One region of the Desulfitobacterium sp. THU1 genome, then DNA from elsewhere that is predicted to be linked to it. Evidence: predicted binding sites of a transcription regulator. Region 1 holds the regulator's gene; the other holds the start of a gene.
What was found. The regulator HrcA, encoded in region 1, represses chaperone genes, less so after heat shock. The targets are predictions, from matches to a motif close to TGTTAGCACTCNNNNNNNNNGAGTGCTAACA.
Positions count from the first base shown of each region.

Region 2: the regulator HrcA is predicted to act here: its motif matches at 6,441-6,471, upstream of groES (co-chaperone GroES).

Region 1 is NZ_JBBWUA010000001.1:478,458-487,320, reverse strand. It holds gene AAC978_RS02265 (16S rRNA (uracil(1498)-N(3))-methyltransferase) at 328-1,065, opposite strand; gene prmA (50S ribosomal protein L11 methyltransferase) at 1,052-1,993, opposite strand; gene dnaJ (molecular chaperone DnaJ) at 2,160-3,284, opposite strand; gene dnaK (molecular chaperone DnaK) at 3,433-5,277, opposite strand; gene grpE (nucleotide exchange factor GrpE) at 5,302-5,937, opposite strand; gene hrcA (heat-inducible transcriptional repressor HrcA) at 5,955-6,992, opposite strand; gene hemW (radical SAM family heme chaperone HemW) at 7,150-8,280, opposite strand; gene lepA (translation elongation factor 4) at 8,461-8,863, opposite strand, start outside.
Region 2 is NZ_JBBWUA010000004.1:169,790-178,652, forward strand. It holds gene fdhF (formate dehydrogenase subunit alpha) at 1-1,454, shown strand, start outside; gene mobA (molybdenum cofactor guanylyltransferase) at 1,770-2,384, shown strand; molybdenum cofactor riboswitch at 2,570-2,694, shown strand; gene moaA (GTP 3',8-cyclase MoaA) at 2,781-3,752, shown strand; gene moaC (cyclic pyranopterin monophosphate synthase MoaC) at 3,755-4,240, shown strand; gene AAC978_RS05965 (MOSC domain-containing protein) at 4,278-4,712, shown strand; gene AAC978_RS05970 (MogA/MoaB family molybdenum cofactor biosynthesis protein) at 4,712-5,209, shown strand; gene AAC978_RS05975 (NYN domain-containing protein) at 5,341-6,162, shown strand; gene groES (co-chaperone GroES) at 6,512-6,796, shown strand; gene groL (chaperonin GroEL) at 6,897-8,531, shown strand.

The DNA.
Region 1 (8,863 bases):
GGACCGATTTAACAATCCCTTGTCCCCAAAACGAATCTTGCAAAGACCTGTAAGCGTAGCTTCTCACACAATAGTGAACGATTTTAGCGGAGGGGTGATCAGGCGAATGATGCTTTCGTGGGGTTGCGAAGCCACGGTTCACCTCAGGTATTACCCTGTGGTTTGGTGAAGCTCCCACGAAAGCGGATGAGGCAGCCCCGGAGCTACTGAGAGAACGATGTGTGAGAAGCTACTTGACCCAATTCGTTCGAGCAAAGTCCTAGAGACATTACCTGAATAAATTGCATAAACAGCATCGAGACAACGCAAAGGTCCAAAAGCTGAGGTTCACCCCAAATCCCCGTAATGCCCTAACACCAGCGTTAGCGCCGCGATGGCCGCCGTCTCTGCCCGCAGAATGCGGGGTCCTAGGGATACGCTTTGCGCCTGAAGATTTTCTTGAGCCCAGAGGACTTCAGATTCCTCGAAGCCCCCTTCCGGTCCAATTAAGATTGCGATAGGTTCCTGAGGATTGAACTCTTTAAGTACCGTTTGAAGCGTCTTTGTCTTTTCATTTTCATAGGGTATGATCCACTGAGTTGTTGGCGGGAGCTGATCCTTTAGCTCTTTCCAGTCAGCGACTTGAAGAATTTTAGGTTCGCGGACCCGATGGGATTGCTTCGCCGCTTCGCCGCAGATTTTTTGCCAGCGGTCCACGCGGTCTTTAGCTTTGCTTCCCTCCAGCTTCATCACGGCACGCTTAGTGCGCAAGGGAATCAGGCCAGCCATTCCTAACTCTGTTCCTTTTTGAATGACCCACTCCATTTTTTCGCCTTTTGAGAGACCAGCTACTAAGTAAGCTTGTGTCCGAGCTTCAACTTCCGGATAGTCCTGTTCCAGGATACCACAGGTGACACTATGTTCCCCAATCGCGTTGATGATCGCTTTATACTCCGCTCCAGAGTTATCAAAACCAATAATTTCATCACCGGGAGTAAGCCGCAAAACCCGAACCAGATGATCGCGTTCCGGACCCTGAAGCCAGAACACATTCCGGCCTAGCTCTGATATCTTAAAGCGATGCATGATGTTTCCACCTCGCTCGTAGGAGCACCCATCCAGAATCTTCTCTCTTTTCAACGATTTCTAAACCATGCTCGCGCATGCCTTCTTCCACATCAAGAGAGCGATGTTCGATGATGCCCGAAGCCATAAACTCACCATCGTCTTTGAGAATCCGCTTTAAGTCCGGTAAAAGTATCAAGATGACATCGGCAATAATATTGGCGACGACTAAATCTGCTTTCCCCGTTAACACTGAGCCTAGATCTCCCTTTTGGACCTTGACCTGATTTGTTACTTGATTGAGTTCCACATTTTCTTGGGCTACTTTTACGGCCATGGAGTCTAAATCGATAGCCTCCACCTGGGCACCAAGTTTAGCCGCGGCGATGGCCAAGATTCCCGAACCTGTACCTAGGTCAAATACGCGCATCTGGGGATGAACAATATCTTCTAAAGCCTTAAGACATAGGGAGGTCGTAGCATGGGTTCCGGTGCCAAAGGCCATACCGGGATCCAGCTCGAGAATTATATCTGTGGGAGTTGGGATTACCTCTTCCCAAGTGGGCTTAATTAAAAAGCGCCGGCCGATCCGGGTCGGCTTAAAGTATGCCTTCCAAGATGTGGCCCAGTCCTCCTCTTGGACTGTCAAGCCTTTTACTTGGAGAACCCAGTCCGGAAAGCTCCTGAGCAATTCCTTCAGACCTTCATCAAGCTGCTGGAGTTTGGCTTGAAGCTCTTCATCTTCACAGATATAGCCTTTTACCACAGAAGTTCCTGTTAAAGTTACTTCCCCGAAATCATGGTAATCCCAAGTCCCTGACTCTACATAGCTCCTCAAAAGCTCCGGATCTTCAACGCTCACCCCGGGACAGCCGAGTTGATAAAAAAGATCGGCAACAGCTTCCTCACCCGCCGATGAAACAGTTACCGCAATTTCTCGCCAATTCATGCTTCAGACTCCCCTTTAATCTGCACTACCCCTTCCTCTTTAAAGAGCTAGTGCACTTTGATAATACCCTTTTTCTGCACCTTAAATATGAATAGCGGGACCTGACCCCTTGATACACTTGATTCACCATCAAAGTGAAAACTGGGACCTGCCCCTATTTCACATTTTACAAATCTATGGCATCGCGAATATTGTCTTTAACCTTCTCAAAAAAGGACTTCTTACCCATCTGCTGTTGATCGCTGGTGACATCACCAAATTCACGAAGCAATTCCTTTTGACGATCGGTGAGCTTAGTCGGGGTAGCCACGACGACCTTCACATGTTGATCCCCTCGTCCGTTGCCACGGCGATAAGGGATACCATGTCCTCGGAGGCGGAAAATAGTGCCCGTTTGAGTCCCTTCGGGTACTTTCATCTTGACCTTTCCATCCAAGGTCGGAATATCGATTTCTGAGCCTAATGCAGCTTGAACAAAGGTTATCGGCATCTCACAATAAACGTCGTTTCCTTCTCTTTCAAAGAACTTATGGGGTTTGACATTTAAAACTACATAAAGGTCGCCTGCCGGGCCACCGCGTAGTCCTGCTTCCCCGTTGCCGCTAAAACGAAGATTAAGACCATCCTCTGAGCCAGCCGGAACATTGACTTTAATGGTTTTGACTTGGCGAGTGGTGCCTTTACCGTTACATTCTTTGCAAGGGGAGGTAATAAATTGTCCCGAGCCATTGCAGGTCGGACAAGTTTTGGCTGTTTGTATCGCGCCAAAGGGAGTTCGTTGCGTAGCTTTGACCTGCCCCGTTCCATGACATTGACTACAAGTGGTCGGATGAGTTCCTGGAGCTGCACCTGAACCTTGACATTCTGTACAGGTCTCTTGGCGTGGAACTTGAATCTCCTTTTCAATACCGAAAGCAGCTTCTTCGAAGGCGATCGTCAAATCATAACGCAGATCGTTTCCTCGAGTGGGACCATTACGACGCTGACCGCCGCCACCACCGCCAAAGAACATATCGAAGATATCTCCAAACCCACCAAAATCCGCACCGCCAAAACCAGCTTGGTTCGGATCAAAGGCGGCATGGCCCATCTGATCATACTTAGCTCGTTTTTCTGAATCGCTTAAAACATCATAGGCTTCGGTCGCCTCTTTGAACTTATCTTCCGCTGCTTTATCACCGGGATTAACATCCGGATGATATTTGCGGGCTAATTTTCGATAGGCTTTTTTAACTTCTTGTTCATCCGCGCTCTTCGAGACTCCAAGCACTTCATAATAATCGCGTTTCATTGTTTCCTCCATCACTCCTAATTCACCCTCCGAAGCCATGCGCCTTTAGTACATGATGATTGGGCACAGGGAAAACCCTGTACCCAATCTCCTTTTCCTAGACTCCTCAACTTAGCACCTGTAGCATCCATAGCTAGCTTTGCTGTGCTTATTTATCATCCTTATTCACTTCAGTATATTCTGCATCAACGACATTGTCATCAGCTTTGCCTTGACCGGCTCCTGGGTCTGCCCCCATATCCGGTCCCGGTGCTTCCCCGCCCGTCTGTTGGTACATTTTCTCGATAATTGGATAAAGCACTTTTGTTACCGCTTCAGTCTTCTCCTTGATAGCTTCAAGATTTTCTCCCGCAGCAGCGGTCTTTAATTCTTCAAGCGCTTTCTTAATCGGTTCTACCTCATTTTCGGCAATCTTGCCCTCGAAGTCCTTCAAGGTCTTCTCAGTTTGGTAAACTGTCGAATCCGCCTGGTTCTTTGCATCGATTAACTCTTTGCGTTGCTTATCTTCCTCAGCATGTGCTTCGGCATCTTTTTTCATCTTTTCGATTTCATCTTGGCTTAGGCCTGTCGAGGCAGTGATAGTAACCTTTTGCTCATTGCCTGTAGCCATATCCTTAGCTGAAACATGCACGATACCGTTAGCATCAATATCGAATTTAACCTCAATTTGCGGAATGCCACGAGGAGCAGGAGGAATTCCGGAAAGCTGGAATCTTCCCAGCGTCTTGTTATAGGCAGCCATTTCCCGCTCGCCTTGGAGTACGTGGATATCTACTGATGTTTGGCTATCCGCAGCCGTAGAGAAGGTCTGGCTCTTAGTTGTAGGAACAGTTGTGTTCCGCTCTATAATCCGTGTAAATACTCCGCCCAAGGTCTCAATCCCCAAAGAAAGAGGAGTTACGTCAACGAGGATGATGTCCTTCACTTCACCTGCAAGAACTCCACCTTGAATTGCTGCCCCAAGAGCAACCACTTCATCAGGGTTAACCCCTTTATGAGGCTCTTTACCACTTAATTTTTTAATGGCGTCTTGAACAGCAGGAATCCGAGTGGATCCCCCGACCAAAATAACTTGATGAACATCGCTCCATGACAATTTGGCATCAGCTAGCGCTTGACGAGTGGGTCCAAGGCATGCCTCAACCAGATCTGCAGTCAATTCTTCGAATTTTGCTTTGGTAATATTCATATCTAAGTGGGCAGGGCCCTCAGCTGTCATGGTGATAAAGGGTAGATTTACATTGGAGGTACTCACTCCGGAAAGCTCAATTTTGGCTTTCTCAGCAGCTTCCTTTAAGCGTTGCAGAGCAACACGGTCTTTGCCCAGATCTACGCCTTGGTCCTTCTTAAATTCAGCTACCATATAATCAATCAGACGTTGGTCAAAATCGTCCCCACCAAGTTTATTATTCCCACTGGTCGCTTTAACCTCTACCATACCTTGGCTCAGTTCAAGTACTGAAACGTCAAAGGTTCCACCGCCTAAGTCAAAGACCAAAACGGTTTGATCCTCTTGCTTATCTAGACCGTAAGCTAAAGCAGCTGCCGTAGGTTCGTTAATAATCCGCTTAACTTCCAAGCCCGCGATGGTTCCGGCATCTTTAGTTGCTTGGCGCTGAGCGTCGGTGAAGTACGCAGGTACAGTGATGACTGCCTCAGTAACGGTTTGCCCTAGATAAGCTTCAGCATCTGCTTTCAGTTTGCCTAGAATCATGGCCGAAATTTCTTGGGGAGAGTAGTTCTTATCATCTATCTTCACTTTGAAATCGGTACCCATATGTCTTTTCACAGAGAGCACTGTTTTATCCGCATTAGAAACCGCCTGCCGTTTGGCCACTTGGCCAACCAGACGCTCGCCTGTTTTGGAGAACCCTACAACGGAGGGTGTTGTGCGATTACCTTCCGCGTTCGTAATTACGACCGCTTCGCCACCTTCCATAACCGCTACGCAGGAGTTTGTGGTTCCTAAATCAATACCTATCACTTTACCCATATCAATACTTCCTCCTTATTACACCTAGCAGGAAACTTTAACCATGCTAGGACGTATTACTTTTTCTTTAAGATAATATCCTTTTTGTAATTCCTCAACAACCGTGTTTTCTGGATACTCATTAGATTCTACTTGAAGCACCGCTTCATGCATATTGGGGTCAAAGGGTTGGCCTACAGCTTCGATAGCCACTAGCCCTTCTTTGGCTAAGGTCGTTTCCATTTGCTTGAAGATCATATCGACCCCTTGAGCAAACGAAGTAAAATCTTGATTAGTTTTAGATGCCAAAATAGCTCTATCGAAATTATCCAGCACCGGAAGCAACCCTTCGACAACACGCTCAGAGGCATATTTTAAGTAGTCGTCTTTTTCCTTCTGCGTCCGTTTACGATAATTATCAAAGTCTGCTTGCAGACGTTGCAAATGCGCAAAATACTCTTCAGCTTGGTTCTTACTTTGCTCGAGTTCTGCCTGCAAGGCAAGTACTTTTTCCTCTAAAGAAATATCTTGATTCCCTAAAGATTCCCTGCCTTCCGCATCATTCGCTCCCAAAATTTCTTCGATAGTATCGCTTCGATTGTCGGTTTGTTCTTGTCTACCATCTTTGTTTTCCCATCCAGACTGAGCTGATGGGGGGGTTTTCCCGCCCCAATTCACCATGATTGAAACCACCTCTCCTATTTCCTTCGTCGCTTGGTAAGAAGCTCAGTGAGCGTTCTTGTCATGTATTCCACCATCGCCATCGACTTACCATAATCCATTCTTGTCGGTCCAATAAGTCCAATCGTACCCAACGGTTCACCCTCAACACAATACGTCCCAGTAATCACGCTACAATCTTTAAGTTCCTTCATGATATTCTCGCCACCAATAGTAACCGTGATACCCTCAAGCTTCGGACGCAAAAACTGCTTAATCTGATCCCCCTCTTCGAAAACTTGGAAAAGGTTTTTAATCTTTTCAACATCCTGGAATTCAGGCTGGTTTAACATGTTAAGTGTTCCGCCAAGATACACCTTATTTGACTCTTGAGGTTTGTTATCTAAAATAGCGGTTAGGAGCTCTAAAGCATGATCAATAAGATAGCGTTGACGTGAAAGTTCGTTGTAGATTTCATGCAGAAAATCTCGTTTTACTTCCGTCATGGAATGTCCCCGCATCTTATGATTAAACAGGTTCGCAATTCTTTGTAGTTCCTCAGCAGTTACATTTTCTCCAATCTCGACAATCTGATTCTCTACCACTCCATTTTCCTTGACGACGACCATAATGGCTTTGCCCGACTGATAGGGAAGGAAGTGCATCTGGCTGAATGCACTGTTACCTTTGTCTGGCCCTACGACTATACTAGTCAAATGTGTGAGCTCAGAAAGAAGTTTGCTGGAATGAGAAATGACGCTTTGAATCTCGGCAATCCGCTGTGTGGTCTCTCTTTCGATAACTTCTTTTTCATCCTCGGAAACCTTGGTCTTTTCCATCAGGCAATCCACATAATACCGATAACCAGCATCCGAGGGAATGCGACCTGATGAGGTATGGGGCTGTTCAATTAATCCCAGATCTTCTATATCGGACATTTCATTACGAATCGTGGCCGGTGAGATACCTAAGTCAAACTTCCGGGCGATTGTCCTGGAACCGACTGGCTCAGCTGTATTGACATAATCCTGAACAATAGCTCTCAGGATTTTCTTCTTTCGCTCGTCCATTTGCATACTCATAACCGCCTTTCCACGTTCGCTTTGTTGTTAGCACTCGACCTTAATGAGTGCTAACGATTTATGATATTATAGTAACGCTCACTTTCGCGATTGTCAAGTATCTGACATGCTATAAAGTACTTTAAATTGCTTTAAGATGATTTGCGATGACTCATACAAATTCTTGCAGCACCGCATTAGCCACGAACCAGAACTCGGGATACATTTTGAGAAATTTTCCTTCCTCAATACGTAGTACACCTTGGCTTATATAACGTTCTAAAACTGTGGGATAAAGTTCAAAAAGATCAACCCTGAACTCTTTTTTGAAATTCTCAAGATTGATTCCATGGGCAAGGCGCAGTCCTAAAATGATCCGTTCTGATATTCTCTCATCATTGGTCAAGCTTTCATCTTCCAAGCTATCGATAGGTAGATCTCCTTGCTCAAGCTTCTCCCGATACTTCACCAAATCCTCATAGTTTTTCCGGCGACGATTTTTTAGGCAAGACACCGCACCAGGACCTAGACCCAGGTACTCTTCCCCATGCCAATAACCAAGATTATGCTGACATTCATGGCCCGGCAAGGCGTAATTCGAGGTCTCATAATGGATGTATCCCGCTCTCCCCAGCATTTCTTTTCCTAATTCATACATTTCAGCTTGGGCATCATCATCCGGCAGGTCCTTTGACAAACCCGCGTCTAATGCCAGAGGCGTATCCTCCTCAAGCATCAATCCATAGATAGACAAATGCTCAGGCTGGATGGTAATTACCTCTGCTAAGGTCTTTTGCCAATCCTCAGAGGTCTGTCCCGGCAAACCAAACATCAAATCCAGATTAAGATTACGAAAGCCTGCGCCGCGAATCAGGTTCACACCATCGTAGATATCCTCAACACTATGAATTCGTCCGATTCGTTTTAGCAAAGCATCATTAAAGGATTGAACACCTAAAGATATCCGGTTGATGCCATGGTTTTTTAAAATATGAAGCTTTCCCGCTGTTAGGGTGCCAGGATTAGCTTCCATAGTTTTCTCTGCCGAAGCCGAAAAATTAAATCTTGGCTCAAGCAAGCTGAAGACAGTCTCAAGCTCCTCCTCACTCAAAGCCGTAGGAGTTCCACCTCCCATAAAAAGGGTAGATACCTCATCTGGAATCTCCCCTTGCCGCAAGGCAATTTCCTGATCTAGGCCTTGTAAATACTCTTCCACCTTAGACCTTTGCAGAGGAACAGAATAAAAAGCACAATAAGCGCATTTCCGAAGACAAAAAGGAACATGAACATAAAGGGATGGCATAGTTACACCTCTTTCTTAGGAAGGATCTGCCCATCCAGTCTCAAAAATCGCCACTTTCAACAAATATATCCAATCCATACGCAAATCAGCCACACTTCAACCTTCTCCAGATAATAAGGGAGCGAACCGCATGCTCCGTTGGGTTGCATGATTGGTTCGCTTCCGGTTTGTGTACGCTATTTAATCGTCGATCTTCAGCACAGCCATAAACGCATCCTGAGGAATCTCTACACTCCCTACTTGCTTCATGCGCTTTTTACCCTCTTTTTGCTTCTCTAAGAGCTTCCGTTTACGTGAGATATCCCCTCCGTAACATTTGGCTAAGACATCTTTCCGCATGGCTTTTACTGTTTCTCGTGCGATAACCTTTTGGCCGATAACTGCTTGAATCGGCACCTCAAACATCTGACGAGGGATAATCTCCCGTAACTTTTCGACTAAGCGACGACCGCGAGCATAGGACTTCTCCTTATGCACGATAAAGGAAAGAGCATCCACCAATTCATTATTAAGAAGAACATCCAACTTAACCAATTGAGCCGCTTTATAGCCCGCTAATTCATAATCCAAGGAGGCATATCCT
Region 2 (8,863 bases), on a different contig from region 1:
CTGATCCCCGGGAGATTGAGTTGGCCGAGGATGCGCATGTTTGGTTGAGGTTAAAGCCAGGTACGGATATTGCCCTGATCAACGGGATAATGAATATTATACTGGAGAACGGCTGGGAGGATCGTGCCTTTATTGAGGAGCGGACCGAAGGTTATGCAGAACTCCTAGAAAACCTTAAAGCTTTTCCGCCAGAGGAAGTCAGCAAAATTACTGGGGTTCCTATCGAGCTGATGACTGAGGCTGCCCGCCTCTACACCAGTGTGGACCGTGCTCAAATTTTCTACACCTTGGGTATTACAGAGCACGTTTATGGCACAGATAATGTAATGTCCCTGGCCAATTTAGCGATGCTGACCGGCAATATCGGGAAGGAAAGCTCCGGCGTCAACCCGCTGCGTGGGCAGAACAATGTGCAGGGAGCCTGTGATATGGGGGCACTGCCGAACGTTTACACCGGTTATCAGAGCGTTACCAACCCCGCTGCACGGGCTAAGTTTGAAGAGGCCTGGGGAGTTACCCTCAACCCTAATCCAGGCTTCATGATTCCTGATATGTTTGACTCAGGGGTCAAGCGGGAATTGAGAGCTATGTATGTCATGGGTGAAGACCCTTTGCTTACTGATGCCGATGCCAATCATGTGCGTAAGGGTCTGGAGACACTGGATTTCCTTGTTGTTCAAAACATTTTCATGTCGGAGACTGCTGAACTGGCCGATGTAATTCTACCTGGCGCCAGCTTTGCAGAAAAGGACGGCACCTTCACGAATACCGAGCGGCGGGTGCAAAGGGTTAATCGGGCAATTAAGCCTATCGGCGACGCGAGGGCAGATTGGGAAATCATTTGCGATCTTGCCACGCGGATGGGGTATCCCATGACTTACGAATCTCCGGCGGAAATCATGCAGGAGATTGCTACTCTGACGCCTGCATTTGCTGGAATCACCTATGGACGTCTGGGCAATCAGGGTCTGCAATGGCCGGTTCCCCATGCCGAGCATCCGGGAACAAAATTCCTGCATGAAGGGAAATTTACTCGCGGCAAAGGCTTGTTCATGGCGATTGAGCATCAAGTGCCGGATGAGCTGCCTGATGAAGAGTATCCATTCCTACTGACCACGGGCCGTAAGCTGCAACACTACAATATCTCCACCCGTTTTTCAGCGGCGCTGGATGAGCATGCGCCAGAGGAATTGGCTGAGCTTAATCCTAAGGATGCTAAACGATTGGGGATCCAAGACGGTGAAATAGTTAAAGTAGTTTCCCGCCGCGGTGAGGTAGTGACTAAGGTCTGGGTAACCAAACGAGTCCCACCAGGAGTTCTCTTTATGACCCTACATTACAAGGAGTCTCCGACGAATGTCTTGACGAACGGGGCGTATGATAAAGTAACTAAGACCTATGAGTATAAGGTCTGCGGTGTGCGGGTGGAACCACTAAAGCAACCTGCACGATAAGGGAAACTTGCACCAGACAGAGCTCGCTTTGTCTGGTGCTTAGTTGACTTTCCCTCATAGAGGAGGACAAGTCAACGCAAGCAAGCTAGTTTCCTATGTGCGCTGAGAGGATAAAGGAAACTCGCGACAGGCTGAGTTTTAACTCATATTAGGGAATTGACTAATTGACTAGCCCGTATATGGGATAAGTTTACAGGAGTGTCAAGGGTATTCATTCAGTGTATACCCTTGACACTTCTACTTTATAGTAAGGGTTTGCCTGTGTTACAATAAAGACAGATTTAAAGCATTGATAGTGCAAAGGAGACATATGTGATGGGTGCTAATCACGGACAACACCTTTTGCCCATGACTGGAATAATCTTATCTGGAGGTAAAAGTTCCCGCATGGGAAGCAATAAGGCCTTTATCGAATGGGATGGCGTACCACTTATTGAGAGAAGTCTATCTGCATTAAGGATGGTTTTTTCGGAAGTAGTCGTTAGCAGCAATCATCCAGAGTTATACGCTAGCTATGATGTTCAGGTGGTTAAGGATAACTATCCGGATCGGGGTCCTCTTGGAGGTTTAGAAGCTTGTCTAAGAGTAGCCCGCTATGATCATACATTTTTTGTAGCCTGTGATATGCCCTTCTTGAACTCGGAAGTGATTCGTTTCATGGCCAGGGAGATTGACGAAAAGGATATTTTGGCCCCGGAGATAGGTGGAGGATTTTATCCTCTCCATGCCTTCTACCATAAAAGCTGCCTGCCCGTCATTGAAAAGCAGTTAATGGCCAACCGCTTAAGCTTGAGAGACGTTTTTCGTCTGTGTAGCGTTCACTTTCTAAGAGAAGAAGATTTTCGAGACTTTCCAGAGATTCAACTGAATTTAAGTAGCGTCAATACTCCCCAAGAGTGTTTAGCGCTAAAAAAACAACAGATGTCTTGACACAATGGCAAATTTTCTCACAGGGGTATGCTGATAGAATCGCTTTTCACAAATGGAAAAATGGTGTATACTAAATATAAAATATCATTTATAATATGAATCATAGATATAAATCGAATACAAATGTAATAGGAATATAACAATAAGACTAATATAAGAAGAGTTTCTTCTTAATGCTTAATTAAATACGTTTTATGCTCCGAAACTGGTGACCTAAAGTTTTACTATGGTTGACCAGACTGTGTGAAAGCACCGGGTATGACTGGAAACGGTCTTGCCTCCCATTTGGAAAGGAGTCTGTAGTAAATGCGGGATAGTTCCGCGGTTGTACAGACCGTGGAGCTTTTTTTATTTGCTTGTAGGGTAGATAGTAAAAGATGAAGGGTGAGGAAATCTATGCAAGATCAATATCAGCGCAAGATTGAATATTTGAGGATTTCCATTACAGACCGCTGCAACCTACGCTGTCAATATTGCATGCCGGCTGAAGGAGTCCAATGGATTCCCCATGATTCTATTTTGTCCTATGAAGAAATTTTACGCGTTATGCAGATTAGTACTTCTCTTGGATTCAAACGGTTTCGCATCACTGGGGGAGAGCCACTAGTTCGGGCAGGAGTTCTCGACTTTTTGCAAGAAGCATCGCAAATCCCGGGAGTAGAGGATCTAATGATTACAACCAACGGTCTGCTACTTCCGGAAATGGCTGCGGATTTAAAAAAGGCCGGGGTCAGCAGAGTCAATATTAGTCTTGATACCTTCAACCCTGAAAAATTCAGAGAAATAACTCGGGGAGGGGATGTTAACAAAGTCATAGAGGGCATTCATCGTTCCTTAGAGGTTGGTCTTCATCCCGTAAAACTCAATGTTGTGGTAGTGCGCGATCTAAATACCCATGAGCTACCTCGTTTTATGGAATTGGCTCGCGATTATCCGCTCCATGTGCGTTTTATTGAGCTTATGCCGATTGGCGTTAGCTCAGATAAACGTAACGAGTTCGTGTCGATTGATGAGATGAAAGAGAAGCTTGGTCTAGAGGGCCTTAAACCGACTCATGATATTCGAGGTGGTGGTCCTGCAGAATATATCACTTCTGAAGGTTTTAAAGGCAGCATTGGTTTTATCAGTGCTCTAAGCAAACATTTTTGTAACACCTGCAATCGGGTCCGTTTAACACCTGATGGGAAGTTGCGTTTGTGCCTGCATAGCGCGAATGAATTAGATTTTCGCAAATTGCTGAGATCTGACAAGAGTGATGAAGAAGTCAAACAAGCTTTGTCAGAGGCCATTTGGTATAAACCGGCAGAGCATCACATGAATAATGAAGCTTGGCAAGATCAGCGGATCATGTCTCAGATTGGAGGATAATGATGGAGTTAACGCACTTTGATGAAGAAGGTCGGGCAAAGATGGTCGATGTCTCAGATAAGTCGGAGACCATGCGGGTAGCGACAGCTCGAGGTAAGATAGAAATGCAGCCGGAAACTTTGGAAAGAATTCGCTCGGGGCAGATCGCCAAAGGTGATGTTCTAGCGGTAGCCCAAGTGGCTGGAATTATGGCAGCAAAGCAAACGTCTCAGCTTATTCCCATGTGCCACCCTCTAGCTATCACCGGGGCGAAGCTGAACTTTGAGATCGTTCCTCCCAGGACCATCGAAGTTGAAGGGATCGTCAAAGTTACTGGGAAGACGGGGGTCGAGATGGAAGCACTGACGGCAGTCAGTGTAGCGGCCTTGACTATATATGACATGTGCAAAGCCATTGATAAAACGATGGTTATCGGAGAGATTCGCCTTATGGAGAAAACCGGAGGCAAGAGCGGACATTTCGTTCGGAAAGAAGATCATAACGGGTGAAGCTATGAACTCGAGTAAGAATTTGGAGGAAAAGAAAATGGCTAAAATTATTGCAGTATGTACCAGTGAGAAAAAAGGTATGCGAAAGAAAAATGTGGGCGAAGGGGTACTAAAGGTAAACTTCGGGATTGAAGGAGATGCTCATGGTGGAGATTGGCACCGGCAAGTAAGCTTATTGGCGATGGAAAGCATTAAGAAAATGCAAGATATGGGACTTGATGTTGGACCGGGGGATTTCGCTGAAAACCTGACCACAGAGGGGATTGACCTCGTCAGCTTGCCCATTGGCACGAAAGTCAAGATCGGCGAGTCCGGTGTTGGGGAAGTGACTCAGATCGGGAAAGAGTGCCATACTCGATGTGCTATCTACTATCAAGCAGGTGACTGTGTTATGCCTAAGGAAGGAATCTTTATCCGTGTTTTAGAAGGTGGACCGATTAGTGTCGGAGATGTCGTAGAGGTGATGGAGTAATGTTAAGAGTCGGGGTCATTACCGCTAGCGATAAAGGCTCGCAAGGTCAGAGAGAGGATCTTTCCGGAGCTGTTTTGAAAGATCTCGTCAAAGAAATCGGCGGAGAGGTAGTTTTGTATACCATCGTTCCAGATGACCAAGAAATTTTGGCACAGACTATGAAAGAATGGGTAGATGTGAATGGTTTAGATCTTATTCTAACCACAGGTGGCACAGGCTTCTCTTTGCGTGACGTTACTCCGGAAGCCACCATTTCTATCTCTGATCGTCTGGTTCCAGGAATTGCCGAAGTAATGCGTTATGAAAGCTACAAAATCACTCCGAAGGCTATGTTAAGCCGTGCCGTTGCTGTCTTACGCAAGAAGACATTAATCATCAATATGCCAGGCTCCCCTAAAGCGGTTAAAGAGTGTTGGGCAGCCCTTGTTCCAGCTTTGCCACATGGAATCCAGATTCTTAAAGGCGAAGCTAGCGAGTGTGCAACTCCTTCACAATAATTAAAGATTGAATTGACACTCAAAAGTTGCAAAGTAAGGACTTCGAAATCAAACTAAATGTGCATGCTTGTCACCCCTGTACAAACCCTGCGTATTCTATAGTAAGCAGGTGGAAACGGGGTGATTTTGTTTTGAAAGCCATTGCTTTTATTGATTACGAAAATATATGGACAGGACTCTTTGAACAAGGGTATGAATTAACACCCGAAATTCTCATGGGTTCCATTCAACTTTATGTTGAAAAAAATAGCTATGAGCTATCGGCTATTTATCTATATGCTAATTTTGATCGCGAGGAATTCTGGCGAACTCAGACTCTCTTTGAAAAAAATAATGTCTATACACGTCATATTTATGGAAAGAACAGTTTTTCTAGTACCCTGCTACGGCGAAATGCTGCAGATATAGAACTAATTCTGGAGGCCCAAGAAATCCTATTGACTCGCACCTCTGCCTTTGATGTTATTCTCCTTTTGACAGGGGATGGAGATTTTTTACCACTGGTAAGAAAAATAAAAGCTTGGGGGAAAGAGGTGAAGGTCATTGGTGCCAACGGAAACATGCACCACGATCTGCAGATGTTTAGTGATTATGGGGAACTCTCTAGTGAATTTCTCACTCAGGCAAAACCTTTTATAAATAACGCTGATGAAGATATTAAGCAAGGAATCCTGATTCTTGCAAATCTACAGTTAAGCATGAGGTATATTGCTTCCACCAAAGCGCGGACCGCCTTAGCAGAGCACTTAGGAGCAACTGCATTACAGGTGAAGGACTTCATTCGCTATTTCTTAAATGAAAGGATTCTCTTTGAACGAGAATATGCCGACTCAAATTTGAAAATAGGAAAAACTAAGATCTATCTTTTAAATCTGGAACACGACCTTGTTCAAAATGTTTTAGGTTCATCCTTAGTAGAGATACGCAAACGTTATGAAAAGCTAAGTAACTAAATCCAGTGGAGTAAATATGAAGAGGATATCCGATTGCCAATCGGATGTTCTCTCTTTTTGTGGGTGTTTTTACCAAAATTATGAATAAATAATCTGGGGTCTGGTCAATATACTCTTTAGTGATTGCAAGCCGAAGGGATGGATTCTGTCAATTTTAGAGCAAGGCAATAAGGGGTAGATAATGCGAGAAAAATAAAGATATTCGCGCGTAAATCTGCAATAAACCCTTCTGGCAGGATTTGATTTCTTCATCAACCTTGCATATTATTATAGTATGATGTTAGCACTCAACAGGAATGAGTGCTAACAATTACAAAAATATTTAGTTCTTAAGGAGGGACTTTCTTCAATGAACATCAAACCTCTAGCTGACCGGGTAGTCATCAAAGCACTCCCCATGGAAGAAAAGACAAAAAGCGGAATCATCATGCCAGATACGGCTAAGGAAAAACCTCAAGAAGGTGAAATCGTCGCAGTAGGACCTGGTAAAGTGGAAAAAGGAGAACGCGTTGCCTTAGATGTTAAAGTCGGTGATCGCGTTATTTATTCCAAATATGCCGGTACTGAAGTCAAGTATGACGGTCAAGAGTATCTCATTCTTAAAGAAAATGACATCTTAGCGGTAATTGGCTAACGTATATCTTGTTACTCACTTATGGATTGAAAATGTAAATACTTACTTATGACTGACTTTATCGACTTATTAGTTTAGATTATTAAGGAGGAACTTTAAAGTGGCAAAACAAATCATTTTTAATGAAGAAGCTCGCCATGCCTTAGAACGTGGTGTCAATGCTTTGGCTGAAGCTGTTCGTATCACACTCGGACCTAAAGGTCGCAATGTTGTATTAGATAAAAAATTCGGTGCGCCCCTAATTACCAATGACGGTGTGACCATTGCTCGGGAGATCGAGTTAGAAGATTCTTTTGAAAATATGGGAGCGCAACTTGTCAAAGAAGTTGCGACCAAAACCAATGATGTTGCCGGGGACGGAACCACCACAGCGACAGTTTTAGCTCAAGCCATTATTCGTGAGGGCTTGAAAAACGTAGCTGCCGGTGCAAATCCCATGGGAATTAAGCGCGGGATTGAGCAAGCTGTTGAATCTATTGTTAATGATATTAAAACTAATGCTAAACCAATTGAAAGCAAAGAAGCTATTGCCCAAGTTGCTTCCATCTCTGCCGGAGATAACACCATCGGTGCTCTTATCTCTGACGCTATGGAGAAGGTCGGCAAAGACGGCGTAATCACAGTAGAAGAAGCCAAAGGAATGACCACTGAATTACAAGTTGTTGAAGGTATGCAATTTGATCGTGGTTACATCTCCGCATACATGATTACTGATACCGACAAGATGGAAGCTGTTCTAAATGATCCTTTCATCTTAATCACTGATAAAAAGATTGGCGCAATTGCCGATATTCTCCCTGTTCTTGAGAAAGTCGTTCAAGCGGGCCGTCAATTGGTGATTATTGCAGAAGATATCGAAGGTGAAGCATTAGCAACCCTCGTTCTCAATAAACTACGCGGAACCTTTACCTGCGTTGCTGTAAAAGCTCCTGGCTTCGGTGATCGCCGCAAAGCAATGCTGGAAGATATCGCCGTTCTTACCGGTGGTACAGTCATCACCGAGGATCTTGGTCTGAAACTAGAAAACACTACCGTCGATATGTTGGGACGTGCTCGTCAAGTTCGTGTTACAAAAGAAGAAACTACAATTGTTGAAGGCACTGGTTCCCAAGATAACATTAAGGGACGCGTCGAAGCCCTTAAAAAACAAATCGATGAAACTACTTCCGATTTTGATCGGGAAAAACTACAAGAACGCTTGGCTAAATTAGCCGGTGGCGTTGCCGTAATTCAAGTCGGTGCTGCTACTGAAGTTGAAATGAAAGAAAAGAAACTCCGCATTGAAGATGCTTTAGCTGCTACTCGCGCCGCAGTTGAAGAAGGAATCGTCTCTGGCGGTGGTACTACTTTAGTGGATGCTGCTCAAGCGTTAGATAGCCTCCAATTGGTAGGAGACGAAAAGACCGGTGTAGCCATCGTTCGTCGTGCCCTTGAAGAACCTCTCCGTCAAATTGCGAACAATGCCGGTTTTGAAGGTTCGATCGTCGTTGAGAAGGTCCGCAATGCTGGACGTGGTGTTGGTTTCAACGCACTCACCGAGGAATATGAAGATATGATTGCTGCCGGAATCGTTGACCCTGCGAAGGTAACACGTTCTGCTCTACAAAACGCTGCTTCCATCGCGGCTATGCTATTGACCACAGAGTGCCTGATTTCTGATATCCCATCCAAAGATAACGGTGCTGCTGCTATGGCTGGTATGGGTGGCATGGGCGGAATGGGCGGCATGATGTAGTCCATAGGGTAAACATTTTTCCATAGAAAATATCCATACACTAGACTGGTATGGACAGGATTAGAGGCTTCTCATGAGTTCGGTGAACTTATGGGAGGCCTCTTTTTTAGTTTTGATGGTATTCACACAGACGAGTCTTGTTGCTTTGCGTCCCAAAAAGTGTGCCTTTTAAGCTTTATAATATCATGTGAAAATCCTATAGATAAACCTAATTAAAGCTGCAATAAATCGCATGATAGCTGGTAGAGGAGAAGCTACTACTAAAGCTTTGCTATACAAATTGTTTCACCTCCCCGAATTTGCATGGGTATTGTCTGATATAGAGTATTCAA